DNA from 3 places in the Nocardiopsis moroccensis genome. Region 3 is predicted to be linked to each of the others. Evidence: predicted binding sites of a transcription regulator. Region 3 holds the regulator's gene; each other region holds the start of a gene.
What was found. Region 3 encodes LexA, which represses DNA repair genes until DNA is damaged. Its sites were predicted from a motif close to TCGAACANNTGTTCGA; they were not measured.
Positions count from the first base shown of each region.

Region 1: the regulator LexA is predicted to act here: its motif matches at 6,706-6,721, upstream of recA (recombinase RecA).
Region 2: the regulator LexA is predicted to act here: its motif matches at 3,181-3,196, upstream of uvrA (excinuclease ABC subunit UvrA).

Region 1 is NZ_CP199747.1:365,992-375,882, forward strand. It holds gene ACUKCB_RS01475 (serine/threonine-protein kinase) at 1-1,077, opposite strand, end outside; gene ACUKCB_RS01480 (GNAT family N-acetyltransferase) at 1,128-1,610, opposite strand; gene ACUKCB_RS01485 (ATP-dependent helicase) at 1,752-6,299, opposite strand; gene ACUKCB_RS01490 (DUF3046 domain-containing protein) at 6,455-6,649, shown strand; gene recA (recombinase RecA) at 6,831-7,964, shown strand; gene ACUKCB_RS01500 (regulatory protein RecX) at 7,957-8,577, shown strand; gene ACUKCB_RS01505 (S9 family peptidase) at 8,732-9,891, opposite strand, start outside.
Region 2 is NZ_CP199747.1:2,598,068-2,607,958, reverse strand. It holds gene murJ (murein biosynthesis integral membrane protein MurJ) at 1-649, shown strand, start outside; gene ACUKCB_RS11575 (glycosyltransferase family 4 protein) at 646-1,728, shown strand; gene ACUKCB_RS11570 (TerC family protein) at 2,087-3,115, shown strand; gene uvrA (excinuclease ABC subunit UvrA) at 3,457-6,291, shown strand; partial or broken gene ACUKCB_RS11560 (VOC family protein) at 6,366-6,735, shown strand; gene ACUKCB_RS11555 (Rieske (2Fe-2S) protein) at 6,853-7,239, shown strand; gene ACUKCB_RS11550 (mechanosensitive ion channel family protein) at 7,315-8,472, opposite strand; gene uvrC (excinuclease ABC subunit UvrC) at 8,652-9,891, shown strand, end outside.
Region 3 is NZ_CP199747.1:3,076,042-3,085,932, forward strand. It holds gene ACUKCB_RS13685 (vitamin B12-dependent ribonucleotide reductase) at 1-1,240, opposite strand, end outside; gene nrdR (transcriptional regulator NrdR) at 1,345-1,842, opposite strand; gene lexA (transcriptional repressor LexA) at 2,530-3,237, shown strand; gene ACUKCB_RS13700 (alpha/beta hydrolase family protein) at 3,295-4,386, shown strand; gene ACUKCB_RS13705 (hypothetical protein) at 4,420-4,641, opposite strand; gene ACUKCB_RS13710 (RNA-guided endonuclease InsQ/TnpB family protein) at 4,638-5,249, opposite strand; gene ACUKCB_RS13715 (helix-turn-helix domain-containing protein) at 5,246-5,488, opposite strand; gene ACUKCB_RS13720 (helix-turn-helix transcriptional regulator) at 5,543-5,740, shown strand; gene ACUKCB_RS13725 (hypothetical protein) at 5,858-6,511, opposite strand; gene ACUKCB_RS13730 (hypothetical protein) at 6,508-7,080, opposite strand; gene leuS (leucine--tRNA ligase) at 7,205-9,700, opposite strand.

The DNA of each region.
Region 1 (9,891 bases), 2.7 Mb from region 3:
CCAGGGGGCCAGGGTCCGCAGGGCCAGGGCTCCCAGCACCAGGACGGCCAGGAGCGCGGCGGCACCGGCGACCCACAGCGGGGCACGTGAGCGCCCGGGCCGGGAACCGGGAGCAGGCACCGCCTGGGGCACCGCGGCGGTCGGCCCGGTGGGAACCGAGGGGCGCGGGCCCGAGAACGCGTGGCCCGTATCCGCAAGCGGACGGTTCGGACCGGGGGCGTCGAGCAGGGACAGAGCCTGCTCCGGGAGCAGGCGCCGCCGGGGGTCCCGCTCCAGGAGACCGCCGATCACGGTGGCCAGCCGTCCCCGGGCGGGCGGCGGCGGAACAGGCTGGGTGAGGACCGCGGTGAGGGTCGCGGTGAGGGTCTCCCTCCTGAAGGGGGACACCCCGGCCAGGGCCTCGAACAGGGTGGTCCCCAGACTCCACAGGTCCGAGACCGCGCTGGTCCCGTCGTTCTCCAGGCGCTCGGGGGCAGCGTAGGCGGCGGTGCCGAGAACAGCCCCGGTGCCGGTCAGGGCCGTCCCCTCGTGGTCGGGGAGATTGGCGATCCCGAAGTCGGTCAGCACCGGGCGGGCGCCGCCCTCGGTCAGCACGATGTTGGCGGGCTTGACGTCCCGGTGGATCACCCCGGCCCGGTGTGCCGCCCACAACGCGCCCAGCAACGGCCGGGCGATCCGTTCCACCTCGGCCTCCGCCAACGGCCCCGAACGCTTCAGCCGCTCGCGCAGCGACTCACCCTCCAACAACTCCATGACGATGAACGGGACCCCGTCCGCCTCCAGCACGTCGTGCACGGTCACCACCGAGGGGTGGGAGACACGGGCCGCCGCCTGCGCCTCGCGCACCATCCTCGCCCGGGCCCGCTCGCGTTCGCGGGGCGGCATGTCGTGCGGCAGATGGACCTCCTTGACCGCCACCTCCCGGTCCAACCGGGTGTCGCGGGCACGCCACACCGTGCCCATCGCACCGCTGCCCAGCTCGCCCATGAGTTCGTAGCGGCCGACGCACCTCCACGGGGAGGGAGGGGAGGGGTTCTCCGCGGGTTCCGGGGGTTCCGCGGGATCAGTGGGGACCATGCGTCCATTCTCCCAAACCTTCCGAACCGGGCAGCCCGGCCGGCGGGAGGTCAGGGGGAGGGCACCAGGTCCCGGACCATCACGACCCGGGGGCGGACCAGGATCCCGGCCCGTTCCTCCTCCTCCCACTGTCGGGCCAGCTCCGGCCCCCACTCCGGCCGGGGGAGCACCGTGAAACCCCTGCGTTCGTACCAGGGCGCGTTCCAGGGCAGGTCACGGAAGGTGGTCAGGCTCACCCGGGTACGCCCGCTCCCCGCCGCACCGACGCAGACCGCCTCCAGCAGCGCCCCGCCGACCCCGCGCCGCCCGTACCCGGGGTGCACGGCGAGCTGTTCCAGATGGGCGTCCCCGTCAAGTGTGACCGTCGCGGCCAGGCCCACCACATCCGTGCCTTCCACCGCCACCAGCACCCGCTCCGCCCGGTCGAGCATCTCCCGGGGATCGTCCGGTGGCAGCTCCAACCCCGCCTCGGCGAAGAGCGTGTCCGCGGCCAGGGACACCTCCACCACCCCGTCCACGTCCTTCGCTTCCATCCGGCGGATCCTCGGCACCACCGCTCTCCCTCCTACCGTGCACGTCCTGCTCCGGACCCCATCATGCTGCGGCCGCACCGGACCGGCCAGGGGTTTTCCGACCCCCCGGCGGCCCCGGCGGGCGCGGGGATCGCCCTCCGGTCAGCGGCGCAGCCGCAACCCCCGCGGTGTCACGTGGAAACCGGCGGCGACCAGGGCGGTGTCCACCGGGGTACCGAAGACCTCCGCGCCGTCGGCGCGCTCCACGGTCAGCGAATCCACCGACCCGGCCATGACCAGCTCCGCCACCGCGCGGGCGGCCCGCTCCAGCAGCTCAGGGGGCGACCCGAAGGTCAGCACCGACCGACCGCCCCGGCCCAGGTACAGCGTGAGCCGCCCGCCGTCGATCACCACCAGCGCACCCGCCGTCCGACCCGGCCGGTGCGCCGGATCCGCCCCCGGCGCCCCCGCGGGCCAGGCCAGTGCCGCACCGAAGGGGTTCGCGGGGTCCGTCGCGGCCAGCACCACCGGGGCACGCGAGCCCTCGGCCCCCTCACCGGCCAGGGACCGGAGCCGGTCCACCGCCCCGGGCAACGCGAACTGCGCCCCGCCGAGCCCCTCCACGAAGTAGCCCCGCCGGACCTGCCCGGCCTCCTCCATCGACCGCAGCACCCGGTACTCCTCCTGGGACATCCCCCGCCCCTGCTGACCCCTGAGCAGGATCCCGCCGCGTTCGAGCCCGGCCTCCACCCGGGCCAGGACACGCCGGGTGGGATCCGGCTCGGGTTCGGGAAGCACGGACCAGCGGCCCGCCGCCGTGGGCGGTCCCGAGCGGGTGGGCAGAGCCGGCCGCCGCCGCACCCGGGAGGGTGACCGCCGCGGAACACTCCCCGCGCCCAGCATCGCGCGCAGCGGGGCCAGGGTGTCGTTGGTGACGCACCCGGCCCACACCAACTCCCACACAGCCGCCACCAGGTCGGCGTCGGAGACCACCGCGCCGCCCAGGGCGCGGGCGACCCGGTCGGCGACGTCCCGGAAGAACAGAGCGCCCCCCTCCCGCAGCACCCCCAGAGCAGTGCTCGCGAGCGTGCCCTCCTCGAGGGCGAGGGGGACGGGCAGCAACAGGGACGCCTCTTCCGCCGGAACCAGCACCACCCAGCCGTCCCCGCCCGGCAGTCCTCCGGTCCCGGCCCACACGACCTCACCGGCCTGGGTGAGCGCGTCCAGGGACGCCGGGGTGTACCCCTCGACCCGGGCGGGCAGCACCAGGGACTCCAGGCAGGAGGCCACCAATGGGGCGCCCCGCAACGAGTCCACGGCCCCGAAGACCGCGTCCGGTCCGCTCAGCCGCGCACCGGGAACAGCCCGCTGCCACAACGGCGCGAACCGGGCCAGCGCACGGGGTTCGACCGGCTCCACCTCCTGCCGCAGCCGAGCGACGGACCCCCGCCGCAACCGGCGCAGCACGCCCTCGTCGCACCACTCGGTGCCCGAGCCGCCGGGGCGGAAACCGCCCCGCGCCACCCTGCCCGACCGGGACAGCTCCCGCAGCGAGCCCTCCACCGACTCCGGGGACAGCCCCAGGCGCTCAGCCGCCTCAGCCGAGGTGAACGGCCCGTGCGTACGCGCGTACCGGGACACCAGGTCGAGCACGGGGGAGTCCACCGGCTCCAGGAACACCTCCGGCACCCCGGGCGGCGGCTCGGCACCCAGGGCGTCCCGCAACCGCGCCACATCCTCCACCGCACACCACCGCTCGGCACCGGCGACCCGCATCCGCACCGCGCGTCCCGCATCCTCCAGCTCCGCCAGCCACGCCGACTCGACCCCCCGTTCGGCCGCCTCCCCCTCGGACAGCGGCCCCATCTCCCGCAGCAGGTCCGCGGTGCCCTCCAGGTCCCGGACCGGGGCGTCCAGACGCTGCAACAGGGCACCGGTACGCTCCACCACCCCGGGATCGAGGAGCTCCCGCAGGTCCGCACCGCCCAACAGGTCGGCCAGCAGCGACGGGTCCAGGGTCAGTGCCTGCGCCCGCAGCTCGGCGGCCGGGGCGTCGCCCTCGTACAGGAACGCCGCCGTGTACTCCATCAACAGCGACCGGGCGAACGGCGACGCCTGCCGGGTCTCGACCTCCACCACCCGGATCCGCCGCGCCCGCACGTCGGTGAGCACCCCCGCCAGCGCGGGCACGTCGAACACGTCGCGCAGGCACTCGCGCACCGTCTCCAACACGATGGGGAACGACCCGTACCGGCCCGCCACCGACAGCAGGTGCTGGGACCGCAACCGCTGCTGCCACAACGGCATCCGCCGGTCCGGTCGCTGACGGGGCAGTAGCAGCGCCCGTGCCGCGCACTCCCGGAACCGGGACGCGAACAGCGCCGAGCCGGTGAGTTCGTCGGTGACCAGCTCCTCCACCGTCTCCGGGTCCAGCGACACCAGACCGGTCAGCTCGCCGGCCCCGCCGAACCCGTCCGCCCCCAGGTCCGGAAGGCGCAGCACGAGCCCGTCATCACCGTGCACCACCTGCGCGTCCACTCCGAACCGCTCGCGCATCCGCCTCGCGACGGCCAGCGCCCAGGGCGCGTGCACCCGGGCGCCCAGCGGTGAGTGCACCACCGCCCGCCAGTCGCCCACCTGGTCGCGGAACCGCTCGATCACCACCGTGCGGTCGTCCGGCACACTCCCGGTAGCCTCCCGTTGCTCGGCCACGTACTCCACCAGGTTGTCGGCCGCCCATTCGTCCAACCCCGCAGCTGCGGCCACCTTCCGGGCCCCCTCCCGGTCGCGGGCGGCCAGCTCGCGGGTCATCGCACCCACGGCTCGGCCCAGCTCGGCGGGCCGACCGAGCGCGTCCGCCTTCCAGAACGGCATCCGCCCGGGCCGCCCCGGCGCGGGGGAGACCATCACCCGGTCGGCGGTGATCGCCTCGATCCGCCACGAGGACGAACCCAGCACGAACACATCGCCCACCCGGGACTCGTACACCATCTCCTCGTCCAGCTCACCGACCCGCGTGGGGGCCCTGCCGCCCCGGTCCGAGGCCAGGTGCACCCCGTACAGCCCCCGGTCCGGGATGGTGCCCCCACTGATCACCGCCAGCCGTTGGGCGCCCGGCCGGGCCCGGAGCACGTCCCCCTCCCGGTCCCACACCAGGCGCGGACGCAGCTCGGCGAACTCGTCCGAGGGGTAGCGCCCCGACAGCATGTCCAGCACCGACTCCAGCACCGAGTCGGACAGGTCCGCGAACGGCGCCGCCCGCCGCACCAGCGCCGCCAGCTCCGGCACCTGCCAGTCGTCCATCGCCACCATCGCCACGACCTGTTGGGACAGCACGTCCAGAGGGTTGCGCGGCAGCTCCAACCGCTCGATCCCGCCCGCGCGCATACGTTCGGTCACCACCGCGGTCGCCAGCAGGTCGCCCCGGTACTGCGGCAGGAAGACCCCGCGGGAGATCTCGCCCACCCGGTGCCCGGCCCGCCCGACCCGCTGCAGGCCGCCGGCCACCGACGGGGGCGCGGCCACCTGCACCACCAGGTCCACCGCACCCATGTCCACACCCAGTTCCAGGCTGGAGGTGGCCACCACGCACCGTAGCCGCCCCGCCTTCAGGTCGTCCTCGATGAGCGCCCGCTCGGCCTTGGACATCGACCCGTGGTGGGCGCGGGCCACCACGGCAGCCGCTCCGCGGCTCTGCTCGGACTGGCCGATGGCCTGGGCGGCCCTCTCCTCGGCGGGTAGGACACCGCCGGTGCGTTCGGCGTGCAGGTCGTTGAGGCGGGCGCACAGCTTCTCCGCGGTGCGGCGGCCGTTGGTGAACACGATGGTGGAGCGGTGCTCCTCGACCAGGTCCAGCACCCGGCGCTCCACGTGCGGCCACACCGAACCCCGGCCCATGGTGTTGCCCGCGCGGGGGTCCGGCGGGATCCCCGCGGCGGTTGCGGGCGCACTGCCCGGCTCCTCCAGGTCCGGGACCGGGGCCTGGACCCGCAGCTCCATGCGCGGGGCGTCCGGCGGCGCGACGACCGCGGCACCGCCGCGCGCGCCGCCCAGGTACTCGGCTACGGTCCGCCTGGGGCGCACGGTCGCGGACAGGCCGATCCGCTGGGCCGGGCGCCCCAGCAGGGCCTCCAGGCGTTCCAGGCTCAGGGCCAGGTGCGCGCCGCGTTTGGTCCCGGCCAGGGCGTGCACCTCGTCGACGATGACGGTCTCCACTCCGGACAGGCCCTCCCTGGCCTTGGAGGTCAGGACCAGGAAGAGCGATTCGGGTGTGGTGATGAGGACGTCCGGCGGGTGCGTGGCCGTCCTGCGCCGCTCCCGGGCGGGGGTGTCGCCGGTGCGCACGCCCACGGTGACGGGGCTCAGGTCCTCGCCGTGGGCCCGGGCGGTGTCCGCGATCCCCGCCAGCGGCTGGCGGAGGTTGCGCTCCACGTCCACGGCCAGGGCCTTGAGCGGTGACACGTACAGGACACGGCAGCGCTTCGAACGGTCCTGGGGGACGGGGGCGCGGGTGAGCCGGTCCAGGGACCAGAGGAAGGCCGACAGGGTCTTGCCGGACCCGGTCGGAGCGACGACGAGGGTGTCGAGGCCGGCCGAGACCGCTTCCCAGGCCTCGGCCTGGGCCGCGGTGGGGCCCGTGGGAAAGGCCTGGCCGAACCAGGCCCGGGTCGCCGATCCGAAGGGTTCGAGGGGGTCGGTCACACCGTTCATCCGGCCAGTCTGCCCAAGGGGCCCGACAGATCGGGGCAGGACACCCGGGGCGGGGCCGCGAAGGGGACGGGCGCGGGGAGGTCGGCCCCGGTCCCGGGGAATCCGTCCTGTGGACAAGTCCACGGAGGTCGGCCCGGTCGCCCATACTGGGGCCGATGAGACTCACTGCTTTCTGGAACAACATGCACGCCCAGTTCGGCGAGGTCTACACGGCCAGCCTCGCCAAGGACCACGTCATCGAGGGGCTCGGCTCCCGGACGGTCAACCAGGCGCTCGCCGACGGCATCGGGCCCAAGGAGGTGTGGCGGGCGGTGTGTGACGCGTTCGACCTGCCGGCCTCCGCCCGCTGACCTCCGCGGGGCCGTCGGCACGGAAAAACCGACACGGCCGGGGCTTGTGCCGGACTTCGAACATGAGTTCGGGTAGTCTGGGGTTTGAGCAGGCGGACGTCGAGCGTCGCGATTGTCGTACCGACCGCGTAGCGTCGTGCGCACCATGAAGAAAAAGGCATCAACCCAACAGGGGAATCCCGTGGCATCAGGAGACCGAGACAAGGCTCTCGAAACAGCGCTCGCGCAGATCGAGCGGCAGTTCGGCAAGGGCTCCGTCATGCGCCTCGGCGACGACGACCGCCCGCCGATCGAGGCGATCCCCACCGGCGCCATCGCCCTGGACGTCGCCCTGGGTATCGGCGGCCTGCCCAAGGGCCGGGTCGTCGAGGTGTACGGCCCGGAGTCCTCCGGTAAGACGACCGTCGCCCTGCACGCGGTGGCCAGCGCCCAGAAGATGGGCGGTATCGCCGCCTTCGTGGACGCCGAACACGCGCTCGACCCCGAGTACGCCAAGAAGATCGGCGTCGACACCGACAACCTCCTCCTGTCCCAGCCGGACACCGGTGAGCAGGCGCTGGAGATCGTCGACATGCTCATCCGTTCGGGCGCCGTCTCCATCATCGTGATCGACTCCGTGGCGGCCCTGGTGCCCCGCGCCGAGATCGAGGGCGAGATGGGCGACAGTCACGTCGGCCTCCAGGCCCGGCTCATGTCGCAGGCGCTGCGCAAGATCGCCGGTGCCCTGCACACCACCGGAACCACCGCGATCTTCATCAACCAGCTTCGTGAAAAAGTCGGCGTCATGTTCGGGTCTCCCGAGACCACCACCGGCGGCAAGGCGCTGAAGTTCTACGCCTCGGTCCGGCTGGACGTGCGCCGTATCGAGACGCTCAAGGACGGTACCGACGCGGTCGGCAACCGCACCCGCGTCAAGGTCGTCAAGAACAAGGTCGCGCCGCCCTTCAAGCAGGCCGAGTTCGACATCCTGTACGGCGTCGGCGTCTCCCGCGAGGGCAGCCTCATCGACCTGGGCGTCGAACACGCCATCGTGCGCAAGTCCGGTGCCTGGTACACCTATGACGGCACCCAGCTCGGCCAGGGCAAGGAGAACGCGCGCAACTTCCTGCGCGAGAACGTCGACGTGTCCCAGGAGATCGAGAAGAAGATCAAGGAGAAGCTGGGCATCCCCGGATCGGGCGACGACAGCGCCTCCGGTAGCGCCAAGGACGAGACCGGGGCCGACCCGGCCAAGGGCGCCAAGGCCGAGGAGGCCAAGGCCCCCGCCAAGCGGGCCACCGCCAGGACCACCAAGGCCGCCGACCCGGATGCGTGAGCGGCGCCGGTCTCCTGACCGCACCGGAGAGGCCGAGGCCGCCCCGGTGAGCGCCGACGAGGAAACCCCTCCGGGCGGGCAGACCCCGCCCGGAGAGGAGCCCCCGCCCAGCGGGGAGAAGCTGGAGAACAAGGCCAGGAACCTGGTGCTGCGGATGCTCACCCACTCTCCGCGCACCCGCGCCCAGCTGGAACGCTCCCTGCACCGCAGGGAGTACCCGGACGAGGTGGTGGACGCGGTCCTCAACGGCCTCGACGAGGTCGGACTGATCGATGACGCCGCCTTCGCGCGGGGCTGGGTCAGCTCCCGGCAGTACAGCCGCCACCTGTCCCGGCGTGCCCTGACGCAGGAGCTGCGCACCCGCGGGATCGAGGAGGAGACCGTCCGCGAGGCGGTCGCCGAGGTCAGTGACGAGGACGAGCAGGACGCCGCCCGGGCCCTGGCCCGCAAGAGCCTGAGGGGCAGCCGGAACAAGGACAAGGAGGCCCGGATCCGCCGCGCCCTGGGCGTGCTCGGCCGCAAGGGCTACCCCGGCGGGCTCTCCTACCGGATCGTCCGCGAGGAACTCGAACAGGAAGGCCTCGAAGCCGACCTGCCCGACCCCGAACTCTGAGCCGTGGCGGGTCGCCGGTCTCCTCTTCGCCGACACCCGTACCTTCGTCGCGGAGGCGGAGAACAGCGGAACCCGCCCGCGGGGAAGCCTGGGACAGCAGGCCCCGCAGCTCGCACGGCAGCGGCGGGCACTCCGGCCTTCGGAGAGGGAGCACTCACTCCTGCTCGGCGGGTTTGCGGAGCACCGGTTCGCCGGTACCAGCGGTCACACCGGCCTCCGGGGTGACCTCGGGCAGTTGCTCGGCCACGGGGAGGTCGTCCTCCTCCGCGGCGGGACGGGGCTTGGGCGGCGTGGTGGTGAGTTCCAGCGGCGCCACGTCGGGCTCGAAACCGAACACCCCGGCGTAGAAGGCCAGTTCGGCCTCCAGGGAACGCAGCCGTGCCTCCTCACCGCGGAAGCCGTGCGCCTCGCCCTCGAACTCCAGCAGCGCGTACGGCACACTCCGCTCACCGAGCGCGGTCGCCATCCGGAAGGCCTGGTCCGGGGTGACCACCTTGTCGTCCGAACCCTGTAGCAGCAGCACCGGGACGTCGATCTCGCCGGTCCGGTTGATCGGGGACCGCTCCCGGTAGGTCTCCACGAAGCCCGGCAGCGAGCCCACCAGGGTGTCCAGGAACCGTGACTCGAAGTCGTGGGTGGTCTCGACCAGACCCAGCATGTCGGCCACCCCGAAGTAGGACACCCCGCAGGCGAAGGTGTCCCCGGTGAGCGCCAGCAGGGCGGTGAGGCCGCCCGCGCTCGGGCCGCGGACGGCCAGCCGTTCGGGGTCGGCCAGCCCCTGTTCCACCAGGGCCCGGGCCGCGGCCGTGCAGTCCTCCACGTCCACCGCGCCCCACTCCTTGTGCAGACGCTTGCGGTAGGAGCGGCCGTACCCCGTGGAGCCGCCGTAGTCGACGTCCACCACGCCGATACCGCGGCTGGTGAAGTAGGCCTTGACCAGGTCCAGTTCGCGCGGGGAGTGGCTCACCGGCCCGCCGTGCGCCCACACCACGTACGGTGCGGGCCCGTCGGAGGAGACGTCGGGGTTGGTGGGCGGGTACACGTTGGCGTGCACCGTCGCCCCGTAGCGGCCCGGGAGTGTCACCGCCCGGGGTACGGGCAGGTAGGCGGGGTCCGGTGGCTCCTCCACGGACCGCCGGAGCACCTCGACGGTGCGGCGCAGCGGGTCCAGCCGCACCACGCATCCGGCGGTGTCGGCCGAGGCGGCGATCGCCACCACGCTGGTTCCGTCGGAGTCGAGGTGGGACCAGGAGGTCAGTTCCGTGGCGACCGGTTCCAGGTCCAGGGTGTCGGGGTCGTACACGCTCGGCCGCA
Region 2 (9,891 bases), 480 kb from region 3:
GCTGTCGGTGAGCGCGCGGGCCGGAGTGGTGGTCACGGCCGGGGTCGGTACGGCTCTGGCCGCGGCTGCGGGCCCGCTCGCCGCGGTCTTCGCGCAACTCGATCCGCTGCCGTTGGAGCGGGCACTGCTCGCCTACGCTCCGGGGGTGGTGGGCTTCGCTCTGCTGGCCCTGCTGAGCCGGGCGCTGTACGCCTCCCATCACGGGCGGAGCGCCGCCGCCGCCCAGGTCGTGGGCTGGCTCGCGGTGATGGTGTGCGCCTCTGCCCTGGTCTGGGTACTGCCTGCGGGGTGGGCCGTCGCGGGGCTGGGTACGGCGACCACGGTCGGGCTCACCCTGGCCGCGGTCCTGTTGTGCGCGGGGGTGGTCCGTGCCCACGGCCGTGACTGCCTGGCCGGGCTGGGGCGGTCCCTGGTCGCCGCGGTCCTGGCCGGTGGTGTCGGCTGGGTGGTGGGGCGAGCGGCCGCCTCGGGGCTGGCGGACCTCGCGCGGGTCCGGGGGGTCTGGGGGTCGGTGCTGGCCGCTGCTGGAACGGGTGCGGTGGCGCTGGTGGTCTTCGGCGCGGTCGCGGCCGCGGTGGACCGCGGTGCGTGGGCCGTGGTGGCTGACCGGGTTCGGAACGTACGTGAACGTAGGAGGGGGACACGGTGAACGGCAGGGTCGCGTTGGTCGTCGGGACCGTCAGCGGAGGGGTGGGCCGCCATGTCCGCTCGTTGGGGGAGGGGCTGCTGCGGCGGGGCTTCCAGGTGGCGGTGGTCGGACCGGCCTCGGCCGAGCGGGAGTTCGGGTTCTCGGAGGCGGGGATGCGTTTCGCGCCGGTGCAGATCGGTTCCTCGCCCTCCGTGGGGGACGCCGGGGCGGTGCTGCGACTGCGGGCCCTGCTGCGCGGGGCCGACGTGGTGCACGCGCACGGGTTGCGGGCCGGTGCGGTGTGCGCGTTGGCGGGTGCCGGTCCGCTGGTGGTGACCGCGCACAACGCCCCGCCGGTGGCCCCGGGGCCGATGGGCGCGGTCTACCCGGTGCTGGAGCGGATCGTGGCGCGTCGGGCGCGGGTGGTCCTGGGGGTCTCCGGTGACCTGGTGCGTCGTCTGCGCCGGGCGGGTGCGCGGGACGCCCGGATGGCGGTGGTGGCGGCTCCGGAGACGGGCCGGCCGTTGAAGGGAAGGGAGGCCACCCGGGCGGACCTGGCGGTGGAGCCGGACCGCCCGCTGCTGCTGACGGTGGCGCGGCTCGCGGAGCAGAAGGGCCTGGGAATGCTGCTGGAGGCGGCTCCGGCGATCGCCGACCGCGTCCCCGAACCCGTGGTGGCGATCGCGGGGGACGGCCCGCTGTGGGGGGAGTTGCACGACACCGCGGCCGAGATGGACGTGGACGTGCGGATGCTGGGGCACCGCGGCGACGTCGCGGACCTGTTGGCCGCGGCGGACGTGTTCTGCCTCACGAGTTGGTGGGAGGGTCCCTCCCTGGTGATCATGGAGGCGCTCCGGGCCGGGTTGCCGGTGGTCGCCACCAGGGTGGGCGGGATCCCCGACCTGTACGCGGACACGGTTCTGATGGTGCCGCCCGGCGACGCCGGTGCGTTCGCGGCCGAGGTGGGCCGGGTGCTGGACGACCCCGCCCTGGCCGCCGACCTGCGGGCGCGGTCACGGGAGGCGGCCCGGGGGCTGCCCGCGGAGGAGGACGCGGTGGAGGCCGCGTGCTCGGTGTACAAGGCGGTGGCGCGCGGGTGAGCGGGTCCGGTGCGGGCCGTCCGTCCCCCGCGGAGGACGTCGGACGGTGTCCGGAGGGTGTGCGGGACCTGTCCTCGCGGTGTGGTGGCCACCGCCGCGCGGGTGACTTCCACAGAGAGGTTTTCGGTGGCATGCTGAGGAACGGCTCGGATGGCGTAGCCTGTTCTGGTGCGCTTCATGCGCCTGCTTCACCACGTGAGGGGAGTATCCCTGTCGCGGCGGTGCCGTCATCACGGAGTACAACGGCGTGCTCCCGGTTCCGTCGGTTCACACCGTTTCGGTGTGAACGGGAGAGACCTCCGGTTTACCGTCGTGCGTGCAAAACGCTCGCGCGCACCAACCGGAGGAGAGTCCGTCCGTGAACGTTCCCCTGTGGGTCTGGGCTGCCACGATCGCTGCCATGGTTCTGATCCTGGCGCTGGATCTGGTGATCGTCGACCATCCTTGGAGCAAGACCAAGGGTCCCAAGGAGTTCGGGATGAAGCAGGCCGCCTGGTGGGCGGTCTTCTACATCGGCATCGCCGTGTTGTTCGGCTTCGGGGTGATGTACTTCGGCGGTGTGACCTCGGGCGCCGAGTACTTCGCCGGGTTCGTCACCGAGAAGAGCCTGAGCATCGACAACCTCTTCGTGTTCTATCTCCTGATGACCGCCTTCGCGGTTCCCAAGAAGTACCAGCACGAGGTCCTGCTCGTCGGCGTCGTCATCGCGATCGTCATGCGCGGTATCTTCATCGTCCTGGGCGCCCAGGTCATCAACGCCTGGAGCGAGGTCTTCTACCTCTTCGGCGTCTTCCTCATCTACACCGGGTACAAGATCGTCCGGGACCACCTGAAGGGTGACGAGGAGGACAAGGACTTCACGCAGACGCCGGTCGTGCGCATGGTCAAGCGGTTCTGGCCGGTGACCGACGACTACCACGGCGCCCACCTGACCGTGAGGCTCGACGGCCGCCGCCACGTGACCCCGATGTTGTTGGTGATCGTCGCTATCGGCGTCATCGACCTGGTCTTCGCGGTCGACTCCATCCCGGCCATCTTCGGTCTGACCCAGGACGCCTACATCGTCTTCACCGCCAACGCCTTCGCCCTGATGGGGCTGCGCCAGCTGTACTTCCTGCTGGCCGGTCTGATGGACCGCCTGGCCTACATCAGCTGGGGCCTGTCGGCGATCATGGTGTTCATCGGTGTGAAGATGATCCTGCACGCCCTGCACGAGAACGGTGTGCACGTCGTGGACATCGGTATCGGCGCCTCGCTGACCGTCATCCTCGGCATCATGACCGTCACCATCATCGGCAGCCTGGTCAAGTCCCGTTCCGCCGGTCCGGGGCGCTCGGGATCCGGTGGCGAGCGGGACGAGCGGGACGCGACGGCCGACCGCTCCTGAACCCGGGCCGCCCGGCCCGCGGTGCGAGCCGGGCGGGCGCGGGGGATTGTGGAAACCCGCCTCCTTCGAACGTCTGTTCGCCTATAGTGGTGGTGTCCTGGCGCCTGAGCGCCATGGGCACCACCACTTCTGCGTGGTGGAAGAAACCGTCATGGGCGATCGTTAGTCTTGTCGGGTGGGGAGGAACGTCGTCCTCCCCGTCCCTTCAGCGGCCCGGTTCCGGGGCCGCCGCGGCCCCGGGGGGCCGGCGACCGCCGTACCGCGAATCCGCACACGGGTCAGCCGACGTCACGCGACGTGGTCCACGTCCTGTGCTTCAGAGCCGAAGGATGTCTCACTCGATGGTCGAACAACTCGTGGTCCGTGGAGCACGGGAGCACAACCTCAAGGACGTGTCCCTGGACCTGCCGCGCGACTCCATGATCGTGTTCACCGGCCTGTCCGGTTCGGGCAAGTCGTCGCTCGCCTTCGACACGATCTTCGCCGAGGGGCAGCGCCGCTACGTCGAGTCCCTGTCGGCGTACGCCCGCCAGTTCCTCGGGCAGATGGACAAACCCGAGGTCGACTTCATCGAGGGGCTCTCGCCCGCGGTGTCCATCGACCAGAAGTCGACCAGCCGCAACCCCAGGTCCACGGTCGGCACCATCACCGAGGTCTACGACTACCTGCGCCTGCTCTGGGCCCGCGTGGGCGTTCCGCACTGTCCGGAGTGCCGCCGCGAGATCGCCCGGCAGACGCCGCAGCAGATCGTCGACCGGGTCATGGAGATGACCGAGGGCACCCGCTTCCAGGTGCTCGCGCCCGTCGTGCGCGGCCGTAAGGGGGAGTACGTCGAACTCTTCAAGGACCTGCAGTCCAAGGGCTACACCCGCGCCGTGGTCGACGGTCGGGCGGTCCGGTTGGACGAGGCGCCCAAGCTCGGCCGCTACGACAAGCACGACATCGCCGTGGTCGTCGACCGGCTCAGCGTCAAGCCCGGCTCCCACGGGCGGCTCACCGACTCGGTCGAGACCGCGCTCAAGCTTGCCGGCGGCACCATCGTCCTGGACTTCGTGGACCTGGCAGCCGACGACCCCGAGCGCGAGAAGGTCTTCTCCGAGCACCTGTACTGCCCCTACGACGACCTCTCCTTCGAACAGCTCGAACCGCGCTCCTTCTCCTTCAACGCCCCCTACGGCGCCTGCGACGACTGCTCGGGTCTGGGCACCCGGATGGAGGTCGACGCCGAACTGCTGGTCCCCGACCCCGAGAGGACCCTGGCCGAGGGTGCCATCGCTCCCTGGTCGAGCGGGCCCAACGGTGGCTACTGGGAACGCATCCTCAAGGCCCTGGGCGAGGCCGTGGGCTTCGACACCGACACCCCCTGGGAGCGGCTGCCGCGCCGCGCGCGCAAGGCGATCCTGGAGGGGCACGACACCCAGGTCCACGTCAGTTACCGCAACCGGTACGGGCGCAGCCGTTCCTACTACACCGAGTTCGAGGGTGTGGTGCCCTGGGTCAAGCGCCGCCACTCCGAGGTGGAGAGCGACCACACCCGGGAGCGGCTCGAGGGCTACATGCGCTCGGTGCCCTGCCCGACCTGTGACGGCACCCGCCTCAAGCCGGTCGTGCTCGCGGTGACGGTGGGCGGCAAGTCCATCGCCGAGGTGGCCTCGATGGCGCTCAGCGAGAGCGCGGCCTTCCTGGCCGACCTCCGGCTCTCCGACCGCGACATGGTCATCGCCGCGCAGGTGCTCAAGGAGATCAACGCCCGACTCGGTTTCCTGCTCGACGTCGGGCTCGACTACCTCAGCCTGGCCCGGTCCTCCGGTTCGCTCTCCGGCGGCGAGGCCCAGCGCATCCGGTTGGCCACCCAGATCGGCTCCGGGCTGGTGGGTGTCCTGTACGTCCTGGACGAGCCCTCCATCGGCCTGCACCAGCGCGACAACGCCCGGCTCCTGGAGACCCTCCAGCGGCTGCGCGACATCGGCAACATGCTCATCGTGGTCGAGCACGACGAGGACACCATCCGCGCCGCCGACTGGGTCGTGGACATCGGCCCCGGCGCCGGTGAACACGGCGGACACGTCGTGGTCTCGGGCATCGTCGACGAGCTGCTCACCTCGACCGACTCGCTGACCGGTGACTACCTCGCCGGGCGCCGGGTCATCGAACTGCCCTCGGTACGGCGGCCGCTGACCCGGGGTCACGAGCTCGTGGTCCGGGGCGCGCGGGAGAACAACCTCCACGGCATCGACGTGTCCTTCCCGCTGGGTGTGTTCACCGCGGTCACCGGTGTGTCCGGCTCGGGGAAGTCCACGCTGGTCAACGAGATCCTGTACAAGGCCCTGGCCAAGGAGCTCAACGGCGCGCGCAGCGTGCCCGGCCGCCACCTGAGGGTCAACGGCATGAACAAGGTCGACAAGGTGGTGCACGTCGACCAGAGCCCGATCGGCCGTACTCCGCGCTCCAACCCGGCGACCTACTCCGGTGTCTTCGACCACGTGCGCAAGCTGTTCGCGCAGACCACCGACGCCAAGACGCGCGGCTACCAGCCGGGCCGGTTCTCCTTCAACGTCAAGGGCGGCCGCTGCGAGGCCTGCTCCGGTGACGGCACGCTCCGCATCGAGATGCAGTTCCTGCCCGACGTGTACGTGCCCTGCGAGGTCTGCCACGGGGCCCGGTACAACCGGGAGACCCTCCAGGTGAAGTACAAGGGCAAGAACATCTCCGAGGTGCTCGACATGCCCATCTCGGAGGCCCTGGAGTTCTTCGAGCCGGTCAACGCGATCCGCCGCCACCTGCAGACCCTGGCCGACGTGGGGCTGGGGTACGTGCGGCTGGGGCAGCCCGCCACCACGCTGTCGGGTGGTGAGGCCCAGCGGGTCAAGCTCGCCGCCGAGCTCCAGCGCCGCTCCACCGGTCGGACCGTGTACGTGCTGGACGAGCCCACCACCGGTCTGCACTTCGAGGACATCCGCAAGCTGCTGGGCGTTCTCAACCGGCTGACCGACACCGGGAACACGGTGATCGTCATCGAGCACAACCTCGACGTGATCAAGACGGCCGACCACGTCATCGACATGGGCCCCGAGGGTGGGTCCGGCGGCGGCACGCTCGTGGCCGAGGGCACCCCCGAGGAGGTCGCCGCGGTCGCCGAGTCCTACACCGGGCAGTTCCTGGCCAAGCTGCTCTGACCGGGGCCCGGAGCCGGGTCCCCCACTGGTCGGGGACCTTCCGCCCGCGGGGGGCGGATGGAAGACTGTGACGCATGATCGGACGACTACGCGCCATCGCCATCGACTGCCCTGACACCGGTGCCCTCGCCGACTTCTACTCCGAGCTCCTGGGCCTGCCCGTCACCAGACGGGATCCCGACTGGGCGCAGATCGGCGACGGGACGTCCCCGGCCATCGACTTCCAGCAGGCCGAGGACCACCGCCCCCCCGGCCTGGCCGGACCCTGAGCGGCCCCAGCAGATGCACTTCGACATCGGGGTCCAGGACATCGAGGCGGCCCAGGAGCGGGTCCTGGCCCTGGGCGCCCGGCTGCTGGCCGTGTACGAGGAGGACCCCGACAACCTGTACCGGGTCTACGCCGACCCCGCCGGCCATCCGTTCTGTCTGGAGTTCACCCGCTGACCGCCGGACCCACCCCGGTACGGGGCACCCGGCCTGGCCTACTACATTGTGTAGTGGAATTCAGGCGCAGGTGAGGAGCGTTCGGTCGTGGCCGGAAAGAGGACATGCGGGTGCGGGGTGAGCAGGCGGCGTCTGCTCGGTTCGGCGGGGGCGGCGGCCGCCGTGTCCGCCGTGAGCGCCTGCGGAGAGCCTCCCAGCCCGCAGGAGGTCCGGCGCGGGCACGTGGTCGGCCAGACCACGGACGTGCCGGAGGGCGGCGGGGCGGTGTTCAGCCACAGCAAGCTGGTGGTGACCCAGCCCGAGGAGGGCGAGTACAGGGCCTTCAGCGCGGCCTGCACCCACGGCGGCTGCACGGTTCAGGAGGTCGAGGACGAGGTGATCCGCTGCCTGTGCCACGGCAGTGAGTTCGACATGGCCTCGGGGGAGCCGCTGGCCGGACCGGCCAAGGAACCCCTGGAGTCCTTCACCGTCACGGTCGACGGAACCGACATCATCCTCGACTGAGCACACGTCCGGGAGACGACGGAACCCCGCCGAGGACTTCTCGGCGGGGCTCCGTCGTCTGTGGTCCGGCCGGGCTCAGACCTCTTCCGGGTTGCCCGCCTGGGCGGACCCGTTGGTGCTGTCGTGGGCCGTGCCCGGGGCGGCGGCCCGGCGGAACGCCGAGGTGGGGAACTGTGCGGCGTAGTCGGAATCGTCGTTCCCGGCACCGGTGACGAACTCGGTGCGGCTGCGCGGCAGCGACTCCGGGTAGTTGGTGGCCAGCCAGGTGATGAGGTGCTCGCGGATCTCGCAGGCGATGTTCCACTGGTCGCCGGTGTCTGCGGCGGTGGCGACCACGCGGACCTGGATCTCACCGGTTCCGCTGATGTCCACGACCTGGCAGGACCAGCTGCGGCCGTCCCAGTGCTTGCTGCCGGTGATCAGGTGCCCGGCTTCCTCGCGGAGCTCGCTGATGGGCACCTCCCAGTCCAGGGGGAGCACCACCTTGGCGGTGATGTTGGTACCCGACTTCGTCCAGTTCTCGAAACTGGTCGTGGTGAAGTTGACGACCGGTACGACCAGGCGGCGCTCGTCCCAGATCTTGATGGTGACGTTGACCAGGCTCAGTTCCTCGACCCGGCCCCACTCGCCCTCGACCACGACCACGTCGCCGATGCGCAGGGCGTCGCTGAAGGCCAGCTGGAGCCCGGCGAACAGGTTGCTCAGGGTCGACTGGGCGGCCACACCGGCGACGATACCGATCACACCGGCGGAGGCCAGGAGTCCGGCACCCAGAGCGCGCACGGAGTCGAAGGTGAAGAGGATGGAGGCGATCGCCAGGACCACGATGACGGAGGTGATCACCCGGCGCAGCAGGCGGACCTGGGTCTGCAACCGGCGGGCGCGGCGGTCGGCGTCACCGTTCTTGGCCGACAGGCGCTGCAGAACCATGTCGGTGGCCGCGTAGGCCAGGCTGATGCCCAGGGCCGTCAGCGTGCCGATCATCAGGATCTGCATCGCGTGCTGGATGATCTGGTAGGTGCTCCAGCCCACCTCCCCGCGGTCGGGCAGGGCCAGGTTGGCGCCCACGACCGCGGCCGCGGTGTAGGCGGTCACGGCCGAGCGCGAGGCCACGTAGCGCGCGTTCGGCCAGATCTTTCCCAGCTTGTGGTTGAGCAGCCAGTGCACCACGAAGACCAGGGTCATGGAGACCGCGACGGCGATGCCGATCGCGATCCAGTGCGTGATGCTCACGGCGCGGAGCCCCCTTGTCGTCTATTTCGGGAAGTTGCGGCGGTACCCGCCCAACCTAGACTATGCAGATATCCAATCGTGACGTTTGCTTGAACAATTATTCGGTAGTGAGCTGCCCCACCGGCGGACGTGAGCCGTACAGGTGGCCGTCCGTCCTTCGGACCCACCAGAATGGGGTCATGGCTGCGACTCCTCACCTGCGCCCCGCGCCCGGATCGATCCCGACCGAACCGGGTGTCTACCGGTTCCGGGACGCCTCCGACCGGGTCATCTACGTGGGCAAGGCCAAGAACCTGCGAGCGAGGCTGTCCTCCTACTTCCGGGACTTCGCCGGACTGCACCCCCGCACCCAGCAGATGGTCTCCACCGCCGCCGACGTGGACTGGACGATCGTCGGCACCGAGGTCGAGGCGCTCCAGCTGGAGTACTCGTGGATCAAGCAGTACAACCCGCGGTTCAACGTCAAGTACCGCGACGACAAGAGCTACCCCTACCTCGCGGTGACCCTCCAAGAGGAGTTCCCGCGGGTGCAGGTGATGCGCGGCGCCAAACGGAAGGGCGTGCGCTACTTCGGCCCGTACTCGCACGCCTGGGCCATCCGCGAGACCGTCGACCTGCTGTTGCGGGTCTTCCCGGTGCGCACCTGCTCGGCCGGGGTCTTCCGGGGGGCGCGCAACAGCGGCCGCCCCTGCCTGCTCGGCTACATCGGCAAGTGCGTGGCGCCGTGCGTGGGCAAGGCCACGCCGCAGGAGCACCGCGCCCTGGCGGAGGACTTCTGCTCCTTCCTGGCCGGGGACACCGGGCGCTTCATCCGGGAGCTGGAGAACCGGATGAGCGAGGCGGCCCAGGAGATGGAGTACGAGCGGGCCGCGCGGATCCGTGACGACATCGAGGCGCTGCGCGCCGCCCTGGAGAAGCAGGCCGTGGTCCTGCCCGACTCCACCGACTGCGACGTCATCGCGATGTCCGAGGACCCCCTGGAGGCGGCGGTCCAGATCTTCCACGTGCGCGGCGGCCGGATCCGCGGCCAACGCGGCTACGTGGTGGACAAGGTCACCGACGCCGACTCCGGTGAGCTCATGCAGACCTTCCTGCGCCAGATCTACGGCGCCCTGGACGGTGAGGAGGAGACCGCGGGCACCGGTACCTCCGTGCCGCGCGAGGTCCTGGTCTCCCACGAGCCGACCGACCGCGAGGCCGTCGCCGCCTGGCTGTCCGAGCACCGCGGGTCGGCGGTGGACCTGCGGGTGCCCCAGCGGGGCGACAAGAAGTCCCTGATGGAGACCGTCGACAGGAACGCTCGTGAGGCGCTGGCCCGGCACAAGACCCACCGCGCCGGAGACCTGAGCACCCGCAGCCGCGCCCTCAACGAGATCCAGGAGGCGCTGGAGCTGCCCGAGGCGCCGCTGCGCATCGAGT
Region 3 (9,891 bases):
GAACGGTGGCCACCACCGCGTCCCCCGGGTCCTCCTGCGCCGTGACGTCGTTGGTGTACACCGCGAAGGTCTCACCCTGCGCCGCCCTGCGGACGAGGTCACCGATGGGAACGTGTCCCCGGTCGGTCAACACCTTCTGGTCAGCGGGAAAGCATGGGTTGCTTGCGCTGATTCGCCCGGTTTCGGGATTGGTGTGCCAGTCCTGGATGGCGCCGTCGTACTGGATGCCCGGGTCCGCGCACTCCCAGGCGGCCCTGGCCATGCGGTGGAAGAGGTCCTTGGCGTCGACGGTGGCGATGACCTCACCGGTGGTGCGGGAGGTCAGGCCGAACTCGGAGCCGGTGTCGACGGCGCGCATGAAGGCGTCGGAGACCCGGACGGAGTTGTTGGCGTTCTGGTACTGGACGCTGAACATGTCGTCGCCGCCGAGGTCCACGTCGAAACCGGCGTCGCGCAGGGCACGGATCTTGTGCTCCTCGCGGGACTTGGTCTCGACGAAGTCCTCGATGTCGGGGTGGTCGACGTCCAGCACGACCATCTTGGCCGCCCGGCGGGTGGCGCCGCCGGACTTGATGGTCCCGGCCGAGGCATCGGCACCGCGCATGAAGGAGACGGGCCCGGAGGCGTTGCCGCCGGAGGAGAGCAGCTCCTTGGAGGAACGGATGCGGGACAGGTTCACACCCGCGCCGGAGCCGCCCTTGAAGATGAGCCCCTCCTCCTTGTACCAGTCGAGGATCGACTCCATGCTGTCGTCGACGGAGAGGATGAAGCACGCGCTGACCTGGGCCCTGGCCGAGGTTCCGACGTTGAACCAGACCGGTGAGTTGAAGCTGAAGAACTGGTGGGCCAGGGCGTACTTCAGTTCGTGGTCGAAGACCTCGGCGTCCTCCTCGGAGGCGAAGTAGCCGTGGGCGCGCCCGGTCTCGGTGTAGACCCCGACGACGCGGTCGATGAGCTGCTTGAGGCTCCACTCGCGCTCGGGGGTGCCGACGGCGCCGCGGAAGTACTTGCTGGCCACGATCTGGGTGGCGTTCACCGACCAGGAGGCGGGGAACTCGACACCGCGCTGCTCGAAGTTGACGGTGCCGTCACGCCAGTTGGTCATGACGACGTCGCGGCGTTCCCATTCGAGGGTGTCGTAGGGGTGCGTGTCCGCGGTCGTGAAGACCCGCTTCACCTTCAGGCCCTTGCGCGGGCCCTTTCCCTTGCGTCCCGTGGGACCGCTCGTGGTTTCCGTCATGGCGGCGACTCCCCGAAGTGCTGTTCGTGCGCGGACCTGCGGTGACCGCGCGGGTGTCCTTGCTGTCGCTGCGACCCCGGACGGTTCGGTGAACGTCCGGTCCGTCAGGGGGCGGTGTCGGCCGTGGGCCTGGCCGCCCGCGAGTCGTCCTCGTCCTCGCGGTCCCTGCGCAGGCTCGCGATCTCGGCCTCGAAGTCGGCCAGGCTCTCGAAGCCCCGGTAGACGCTGGCGAAGTGCAGGTAGGCGACCTCGTCCAGGTCCCGCATCGGCCCGAGGATGGCCAGGCCGATCTCGTGGGCCGGCACCTCGGCCACCCCTCTGCCGCGGATCTCCTCCTCGACCTGCTGGCCGAGTTTGGCGAGGGCGTCCTCGGAGACGGGACGGCCCTGGCAGGCCCGGCGCACCCCGGCGATGATCTTGGTACGGCTGAAGGGTTCGGTGACCCCGGAACGCTTGGCCACCATCAGCAGGACGGTCTCCTGGGTGGTGAAACGGCGTTCGCAGACGGGGCAGGACCGGCGGCGGCGGATGGCCGCACCGTCATCGGTGGACCTGCTGTCGATCACCCGGGTGTCCGGATGGCGACAGAACGGACAATGCATCCCGGTTCACCTGGCTTCCCTCTACCCGACCAACAACCCTCAAGGTCTACTTAACCACAATTTCTGGACCACGACCCCCTGGGCGACACCAGATGTTGTGGTCGAACCTAGAGGCCTGCCGGAATGCCCGCAACCTTGGCGGCGGCGTGTCCGGTGAAGGGGCCGCTTCCGGACGGCGGGGCGGCGCACGGGTTCCCGGCGCGGGCGGGGGCGGAAGGGGCGGCACCGGCCGCCGACCCCAAGGATAAGGGCGTCGGAGCAGGAGGTTCCCCGACGCCACACCCCGGTACGGCACGGGCTCCCCCGGCACCGGTCCCACCTGCTGTCGGCGGCGGGAACCACCGCGGACACGAGACGAACCCCATACCCGGATCGGCCCGCCCGGACCGGTTCCGCGAACCTCTTCCCGCATTCGGGGGACAACGACGGGTGAACACGTGTACACACATAAGCGAAGGCCATCAGAAACGGGTCGTGAAAACACAATGAGATATCCACACGTCCTCGAACGCTTGTTTGATATCACCGTGTGCAACGACTAATGTTGACCTTGATTTCACGCCGGTTTCGCCGTCACGTGGACCACCAGGTCGGCGCGGTCGCGGGCCGGTACTGGCCAGACGATCAGGCCCTGACCGAACCGAACGCCGAGGAGGCCCGGCCGTGCCGGAGGAGAATCCCGGAGCCGTGGGCTCCGGACCCACCACCGTTCTTTCGCCTGTGGGTGACACGGGTACTGCCACGCCCGAAGCCCCCAAACTCACCGCACGCCAGCAGAGTGTTCTGCACTGCATCCAGCGGTACGTCCGGGACCACGGTTACCCGCCGTCCATCCGGGAGATCGGGGACTCGGTCGGCCTGTCCAGCCCGTCCAGCGTCGCGCACCAGCTCAAGGTGCTCCAGCGCAAGGGCTACCTGTACCGCGACCAGAACCGACCGCGCGCGGTGGAACTGCGCACGCCGGGCCGCGACTCCGCGCAGGCCGTGCCTGCGGAGGAGCTCGCCGCCGGCCCCGCACGGGCCGCCTCGGTCCCGCTGGTCGGACGGATCGCCGCCGGCGGCCCGATCCTGGCGGAGGAGGCGGTCGAGGACATCCTCGCCCTGCCCCGCCAACTGGTCGGCGAGGGCCGGCTCTTCATGCTCACCGTGGTCGGCGACTCGATGATCGACGCCGCCATCACCGATGGTGACCTGGTGGTGATCCGTCAACAGCAGGACGCCGAGAACGGGGACATCGTCGCGGCGCTGCTGGACGACGAGGCGACCGTGAAGGTGCTGCACCGCGAACCGGACGGGCACGTCTGGCTGATGCCGCGCAACGACGCCTACGAGCCCATCAGGGGCGACGAGGCCACCGTCCTCGGCAAGGTCGTCACGGTCATGCGCCGGGTCTGATCCCTCTCCGACTCCCGGCCACGTCGGGGGCGGCCAGCGGGCCGATACGCTGAGGGCGTGTCGACACCTGCTTCCGCCCCCGCGCTCTCCCGGCGCACCGGCCGCCCCCGCACCGCGCTGGCCGCGGTGCTGGTCACCGGTGCTCTGATCGCCACCTCCTGCACCCCCGCCGACGACGACGGGCCGGCCCTGCCCGGCGCGGTCGGGCACGAGCGGGAGGTCTCCTTCCACGGGGGCGGGTTCACCGTGCCCGGCACCTTCACCGCTCCCGCCCACACCGGTGACGAGGCCGTCCCCGGGGTGCTCCTCGTCTCCGGCAGCGGCCCCACCGACCGGGACGGCAACAGCCAGACCCGTCCCGAAGCCGACACCAACCTCAACCTCGCCCGGGTCCTGAGCGGAGCGGGCGCGGCCTCCCTGCGCTACGACAAGTTCGGCAGCGGGGACCCCGCCGACATGGACGAGGCGGAGCTGGAGGCCCTGGAACGCCCGGTGGACCCGCTGGTCTACGACCAGCAGATGGCCGCCGCCTACGAGGAACTGCTCGCCCAGCCCGAGGTGGACCCCGAGCGCACGGTCATCCTGGGCCACAGCGAGGGCGCCCTGTTCGCCCTGCGCGCCCACGAGGTCCTCGACGCCGAACCCGCCCTCGTGCTGGCCGCCCCGCCCGGCACCCGCATGCTCGACCTCATCGACCGGCAGCTGACCGAACAGGTCCGTACCGGTGAGGCCCGTGGCGCGGTGGGCACGGCGGGGGCCGTCCAGATGCTCTCCGACACCCGGGCGGCCCGGGCAGCGATCCGCGACGGCCGGGAACTGCCCCCGGGGGACGCCACCGGTCTGTTCAGTCCGGAGAACGAGGACTACCTCGCCTGGATCGACTCCTTCGACCCGGTGGAGCTGGCCTCGGACCTGCCGTCCCGGACCCCGGTCCTGGTTCTGTGGGGTGAGGAGGACGCCCAGGTGACCGGCGAGGAGGTGGACCGGCTCATGACCGGTCTGAGCGACGCCGAGCGGGTGGACCTGCCCGGGGTGGACCACGTCCTGCGCGAATACGACGACTCGCCGGGGGCCGCGGCTCCCGACGCCGACCGGCCCTTCTCATCCGAGGTCGCCCCGGTGGTCGAGGAGTTCCTCGACGGGCTGTGAAGTCTCCCCCGCGTGAACGCGGGGGCTTCCAGCTCAGGGTTTCCCATGCGGGTCGCCCTTCCGCTTCGGTTGACGCTTCGCGGGCCGTTGTCGGCCTCCACGTCCTGCCACGCCTCTTCCTTGCGCGGGTTCTCGAAGCGCCGCCTGTCGGGCGGCGTGGTCGATGTTGTGGGCGGCGTTGGTGTCGGCGTTCCCGACCCATCCGCAGGTGGGGTTCTGGCAGACGAAGGACGCTCGGCTCTTGCGGTTCCTCACATCCGAGAACCCGCACCGGTGGCACCTTGGGAGGTGTGCGGGGCGGGGACGACAACCACACGGCCGCCGCGTTCGGTGGTCTTATAGAGCAGTTGGGCGTGGAGCTGGTGCCATGCCTCGCCCTGAATGGACCGGTTCAATCCGGCCTTTTGGGCGACGTTGCGTCCGGGGTTGTCGACGGTGCCGCGCGCGGAGCGGGTCATCCCGGCGACGTTGAGGTCTTCCAACCCGATGAGACTGTAGGCGTCGGCGATGGCGCGGGTGGTCTGATGCTGCCAGTGCGACCTGCGCCGCGCGAAGCGGGCTCGCAGGGAAGCGATTTTGTCATAGGTGGCCGTGAGCCGGTTACTGGTCCTCTCACCCGGCTTTCTGGCCCGGCGCCGGCGTGCGGCCTTGCGCTCCAGGCGGCGGAGGCGTTCGGTTTCCTTGGGGCGCTCCCACGGGGTGTGGGTGTGGTGGGTGCCGTCCGACAGGGCGAGGGCCACCGCGATGCCTCGGTCGATACCGACGGTGGGGCCGGGGTGGGGTACGGGGTGGGGCTGGTCCCAGTGGGTGCGCAGCACGATGTGCCATCCGTTGGCCTCCCGCACCAGACGGGCGCCGGTCACGGTAACACCTGTTGGGCGGCTTGAGCGGGCAGAGCGGCAAGGAAGCCGATGTCCTTGCGGGCCTGTTTGATCACCTCGTCGGCGTCCTTCAAGGACACCCGCCGGTTCTCCGAGCCCATGGTCCACCACTCATGCAACAGGTTCCACAGGGCGCGGGCGGCGTGCGCCTGCCCGTCCAGCACCTGGACCTGTTCAGGGGTCGGGTACAGGCGGTGCTTGATACCGCGCTGGATCTCCACGTCCACCCACTTTACCCAACTCTCTTGGGTAAAGCTTACCCTACGCTGTTGGGTATGGAGTACTTGACGACCAAGGAAGCCGCTGAACTGCTCGGAGTGTCTGAGCGGACGGTCTACTACTACGCTCGGGACTACGACGACTTCCCCGAGCCGGACCGCTTCGGTCGCACCCTCATGTGGCAGGGCGATCCACTGGAGGAATGGCGCCACAGACACCCCCTCAAGGAGCAACGCGATTCACCCCCGGCCTGAAGGCCGGGGCACTCTCGCTGACCTCCGGTGGTCGACCGCTCCCCTCCGCCGGCGGACCGCGCCGGCGCTACCGGCCGTGTCCGGCGGGAGCCCGCCCCGGAAGAGGCCGGGCGCGCCTCACTCGGGTTCGGGCAGCTGGTCGACGACGGCGCGCGCGAGGCGTTCGGCCTCCTCCGCGGCGAGGTCGCCGTCGACCGAGTCAACGGCGTCGTAGTCGGTGGCGGCCGTGTAGCAGGACTCCAGGTACAGGTTGGAGACCCGCACGGCGACGCATCCGACCTCGAAGGCGCCCTCCTCGACCCAGGTGAGGGCCTCGTCGCCCAGACCCTCGACCGGCTGGGGGTCGCTGCGCTCCGCGGTGGCGCTCATGGTCTCCGCGGCGGTCTTCTCGCCGCCCTCGACCGGTGCGGCGATCAGGACGAGGGTGGCGGCGGCCGGAACGGACTCCCCAGCTCCCTCGGGGGTGGCCCATCGGCACTGCCAGCCCGTCCCGAAGGAGTCCTGGACGGTGCCGACGGTCTCCTCGATCTCGGTCTCGTAGCCGGGCACGAGTTCAGCCAGGACCTCCGTCTCCCCGATCTCGCACTCGGGTGCCGCCTCGAAGTCGCCGTTCTCCACACCGTTGTGCAGGAGGTACCAGCCGAGCCAACCGGCGAGACCCAGCACGGCCAGGACGAGGACGGCGAGGAGGGCGATGGCCAGGCCCCGGCTCTGCGGTGGGACAGCCCCGGGGTCCTCGGGGGTGGGGCCGCCGGGAAGAGCCGCGCTCACAGCGCCTCCCCGAGCAGGTCGGCGAAGGCCACGGTGGTCTCGCGTGCCTCCTCGAAGGGGACGGGATCACCGTCGGCGACCCCGCTGTAGGAGACGCGGACGAGGAGGTTGTCGGTGCGGAAGGCGAGTTCGGCGGTGCCCGGGACCTGTCCGCGCCACACCTGGCCCTCGGTCCCGGCTCCCAGGACGACCTCTTCGCCGCGCGGGGGGACCACGGCCGCCTGCGCACGGGAGGCCGACTCCTCGCCGGTGACGGCGGGTTCGGCGGAGGCGTCGGTGAAGCGGGCGGACAGGTTGACGCGCAGGACGCCCTGCCCCCCGTCGGTCCGCCCGGCCGAGGTCCACACGCACACCGTGCTCTCACCGCCCGGCAGGGGACCGTTCCCGGCCGACTCCAGGACGGCCTCGGGCAGGGCCTGGGCGACCGCTTCCTCGGGGACCACACCGCACTCGGGCGCCGCGGTGTGGGCGTCGTCGTCCCGTGGCTGGTCGGGGTCGTCCCCGGCGAACCGGAGTCCTCCCGCCACCGCGACGGCGGAAACCACCGCCGCACCCGTACCGATGATCACAGCCCGCACCCAGGGTCGGAGTCCACCCGTCGCAGAGCCCACCCGGCCACCGCCTCCCAGTCAGTTGTCACGCCAACGGTAGGGGGCGGTGGCCGCGGTCGCGACCACCGCCCCGCGAGAGGTGTCAGCCGACGACGATGTTCACCAGCTTGGGCGCCCGGACGACGACCTTGCGGACCGTCTTGTCCCCGATGAAGCTCTGGGCCTTCTCCGAGGCCAGGGCCAGGCGCTCCAGCTCGGCGGGATCGATGTCGGGGGCCACGGACAGCTTGTCGCGGACCTTGCTCTGGACCTGGACCACGCAGGTCACGGACTCCTGGACCAACAGCGCGGGGTCGGCCTGGGGCCAGTTCCCGACGGCGACGCTGCCGGTGTGGCCCAGCTTCTCCCAGCCCTCCTCCGCCACGTAGGGCGCGAACAGCGACAGGGCGACGGCCACGAACTCGGCGGCCTCGCGGACGGCCGGGTCGGCGGCGCCGGGACCGGAGTCGATGGCCTTGCGCACGGCCGAGACCAACTCCATGCAGCGGGCGATGGCGACGTTGAAGCGCTTGTCCTCGACCAGAGCGGTGATCTGCTCGATGCTGCGGTGGGTGACGCGGCGCAGTTCGGTGTCCCCGGCGGCCGGGTCGGTGCCGGGGGCGCTGGCCGCACCGGCCTCGTTCATCGCCCGGTAGGCGCGGTTGAGGAACTTCTGCGCGGCGACCACGGACACGTCCGCCCAGTCGACGTCCTCCTCCGGCGGGGAGGCGAACAGCATGGTCAGGCGGACCGCGTCGACGCCGTAGAGGTCGATCTCCCGGCCCAGGTCGACACCGTTGCCCAGGGACTTGGACATCGCCCGGCCCTCGTTGATGACCTGGCCCTGGTTGGTCAGGCGGCGGAAGGGCTCGGTGAAGTTCAGCATGCCCATGTCGTACAGGACCTTGGTGAAGAAGCGCGCGTACAGCAGGTGCAGGGTCGCGTGCTCCTTTCCGCCGATGTAGTGGTCGACGGGCCCCCACTTGTTGACCTCTTCGGTGTCGAAGGGGGCGGTGTCCAGGTGGGCGGAGACGTAGCGCAGGAAGTACCAGGACGAGTCCACGAAGGTGTCCATGGTGTCGGTGTCGCGTTCGGCAGGCCCGCCGCAGGACGGGCAGTCGACGCGGACCCAGTCCTCGGCCGCGGCCAGCGGCGAGATGCCCTTGGGCGCCAGTTCGGCGCCCTTGAGGTCGGGCAGGGTGACCGGCAGCTGGTCGTCGGGGACGGGGACCTCGCCGCAGGAGGGGCAGTGGATGATCGGGATCGGGGTGCCCCAGTAGCGCTGGCGGGACAGCAGCCAGTCGCGCAGGCGGTAGTTGACCGTGGCCTCACCGGTACCGCGCTCACCCAGGATGCCGATGATGCGTTCGATGGCCTCGGTCTTGGACAGGCCGTCCAGCGGGCCGGAGCCGCGCAGGGTGCCCTCACCCGCGGTGGCGACGCCGGTCTCGGCGGGGTCGGGCTCGCCGGTCTCCACCACGACCCGGACCGGCAGGTCGAAGGCCAGGGCGAAGTCCAGGTCGCGCTGGTCGTGGGCGGGCACCGCCATGATGGCACCGTGGCCGTACCCGGCCAGGACGTAGTCGGCGGCCCAGACGGGCATGCGCTCGCCGTTGACGGGGTTGACCGCGTACCGGCCCAGGAACACGCCGGTCTTGGGGCGCTCGGTGGTCTGGCGCTCGATGTCGGACAGCTTGGCGACGTCGGTGCGGTAGGCCTCGAAGGCCTCGCGTTGTTCGGGCGCGCACAGCTCGTCGGCCAGGTCGGCGTCGGCGGCCACCACGAAGAAGGTGGCGCCGTACAGGGTGTCGGGCCGGGTCGTGTAGACGGTGACCGGGCGGTCGCGGCCCTCGATCTCGAAGTGCACGTCGGCGCCGGTGGAGCGGCCGATCCAGTTGCGCTGCATGGCCAGGATCTCGTCCGGCCAGCGGCCGTTGTCCAGCTGGTCCATGTCGTCCAGCAGGCGCTGGGCGTAGTCGGTGATCTTGAAGTACCACTGGTTCAGGGCGCGGCGCTCGACGTCCGCGCCGCAGCGCTCACACCTGCCCTGCACGACCTGCTCGTTGGCCAGCACGGTCTGGTCCTGGGGGCACCAGTTGACCAGGCCGTCCTTGCGGTAGGCCAGGCCGCGCTCGAAGAAGCGGGTGAACAGCCACTGGTTCCACCTGTAGTACTCGGGGTCGCTGGTGTGCAGACGGTGCGACCAGTCCAGGGCCAGGCCGTAGCGACGCATCGAGGCGGCCTGCGTCTCGATGTTGGCGTAGGTCCACGCGTGCGGGTGCGTGTCGTTCTTGATGGCCGCGTTCTCGGCGGGCAGCCCGAAGGAGTCCCAACCGACCGGGTGCAGGACGTTGTCACCGCGCTGGAAGCGGTAGCGGCCGATCACGTCCCCGATGGCGTAGGCCTCGGCGTGGCCCATGTGCAGGTCGCCGGAGGGGTAGGAGAACATGTCGACGATGTAGGAACGGGGCCGGTCGTCCGCCGGGTCCTCGTTGGCCTCGAACGGGAGTTCGGCGGCCCAGCGCGCCTGCCACTTGTCCTGGAGGGCGTGGGCGTCGTAGGTGTCGCCCGTCGTCTGGTCGCCGTCTACCGCTGTCATCGCTGAAATTTCCTTAGCCGGTTCTGGGTGTGTCGCCTTCAGGTTAGCGGCTGCGGCACCCGGTGGAGGACCGCTTTTCCACGGGCCGGGACCAGCCTCCGTCACGGAGGGTGACGAAAATGCCGGTGATTTTACGGGCCCCTCACCTCTGCACACCGACCGCCTGGTTTGTTACTCTGCCGTAAAAGTGG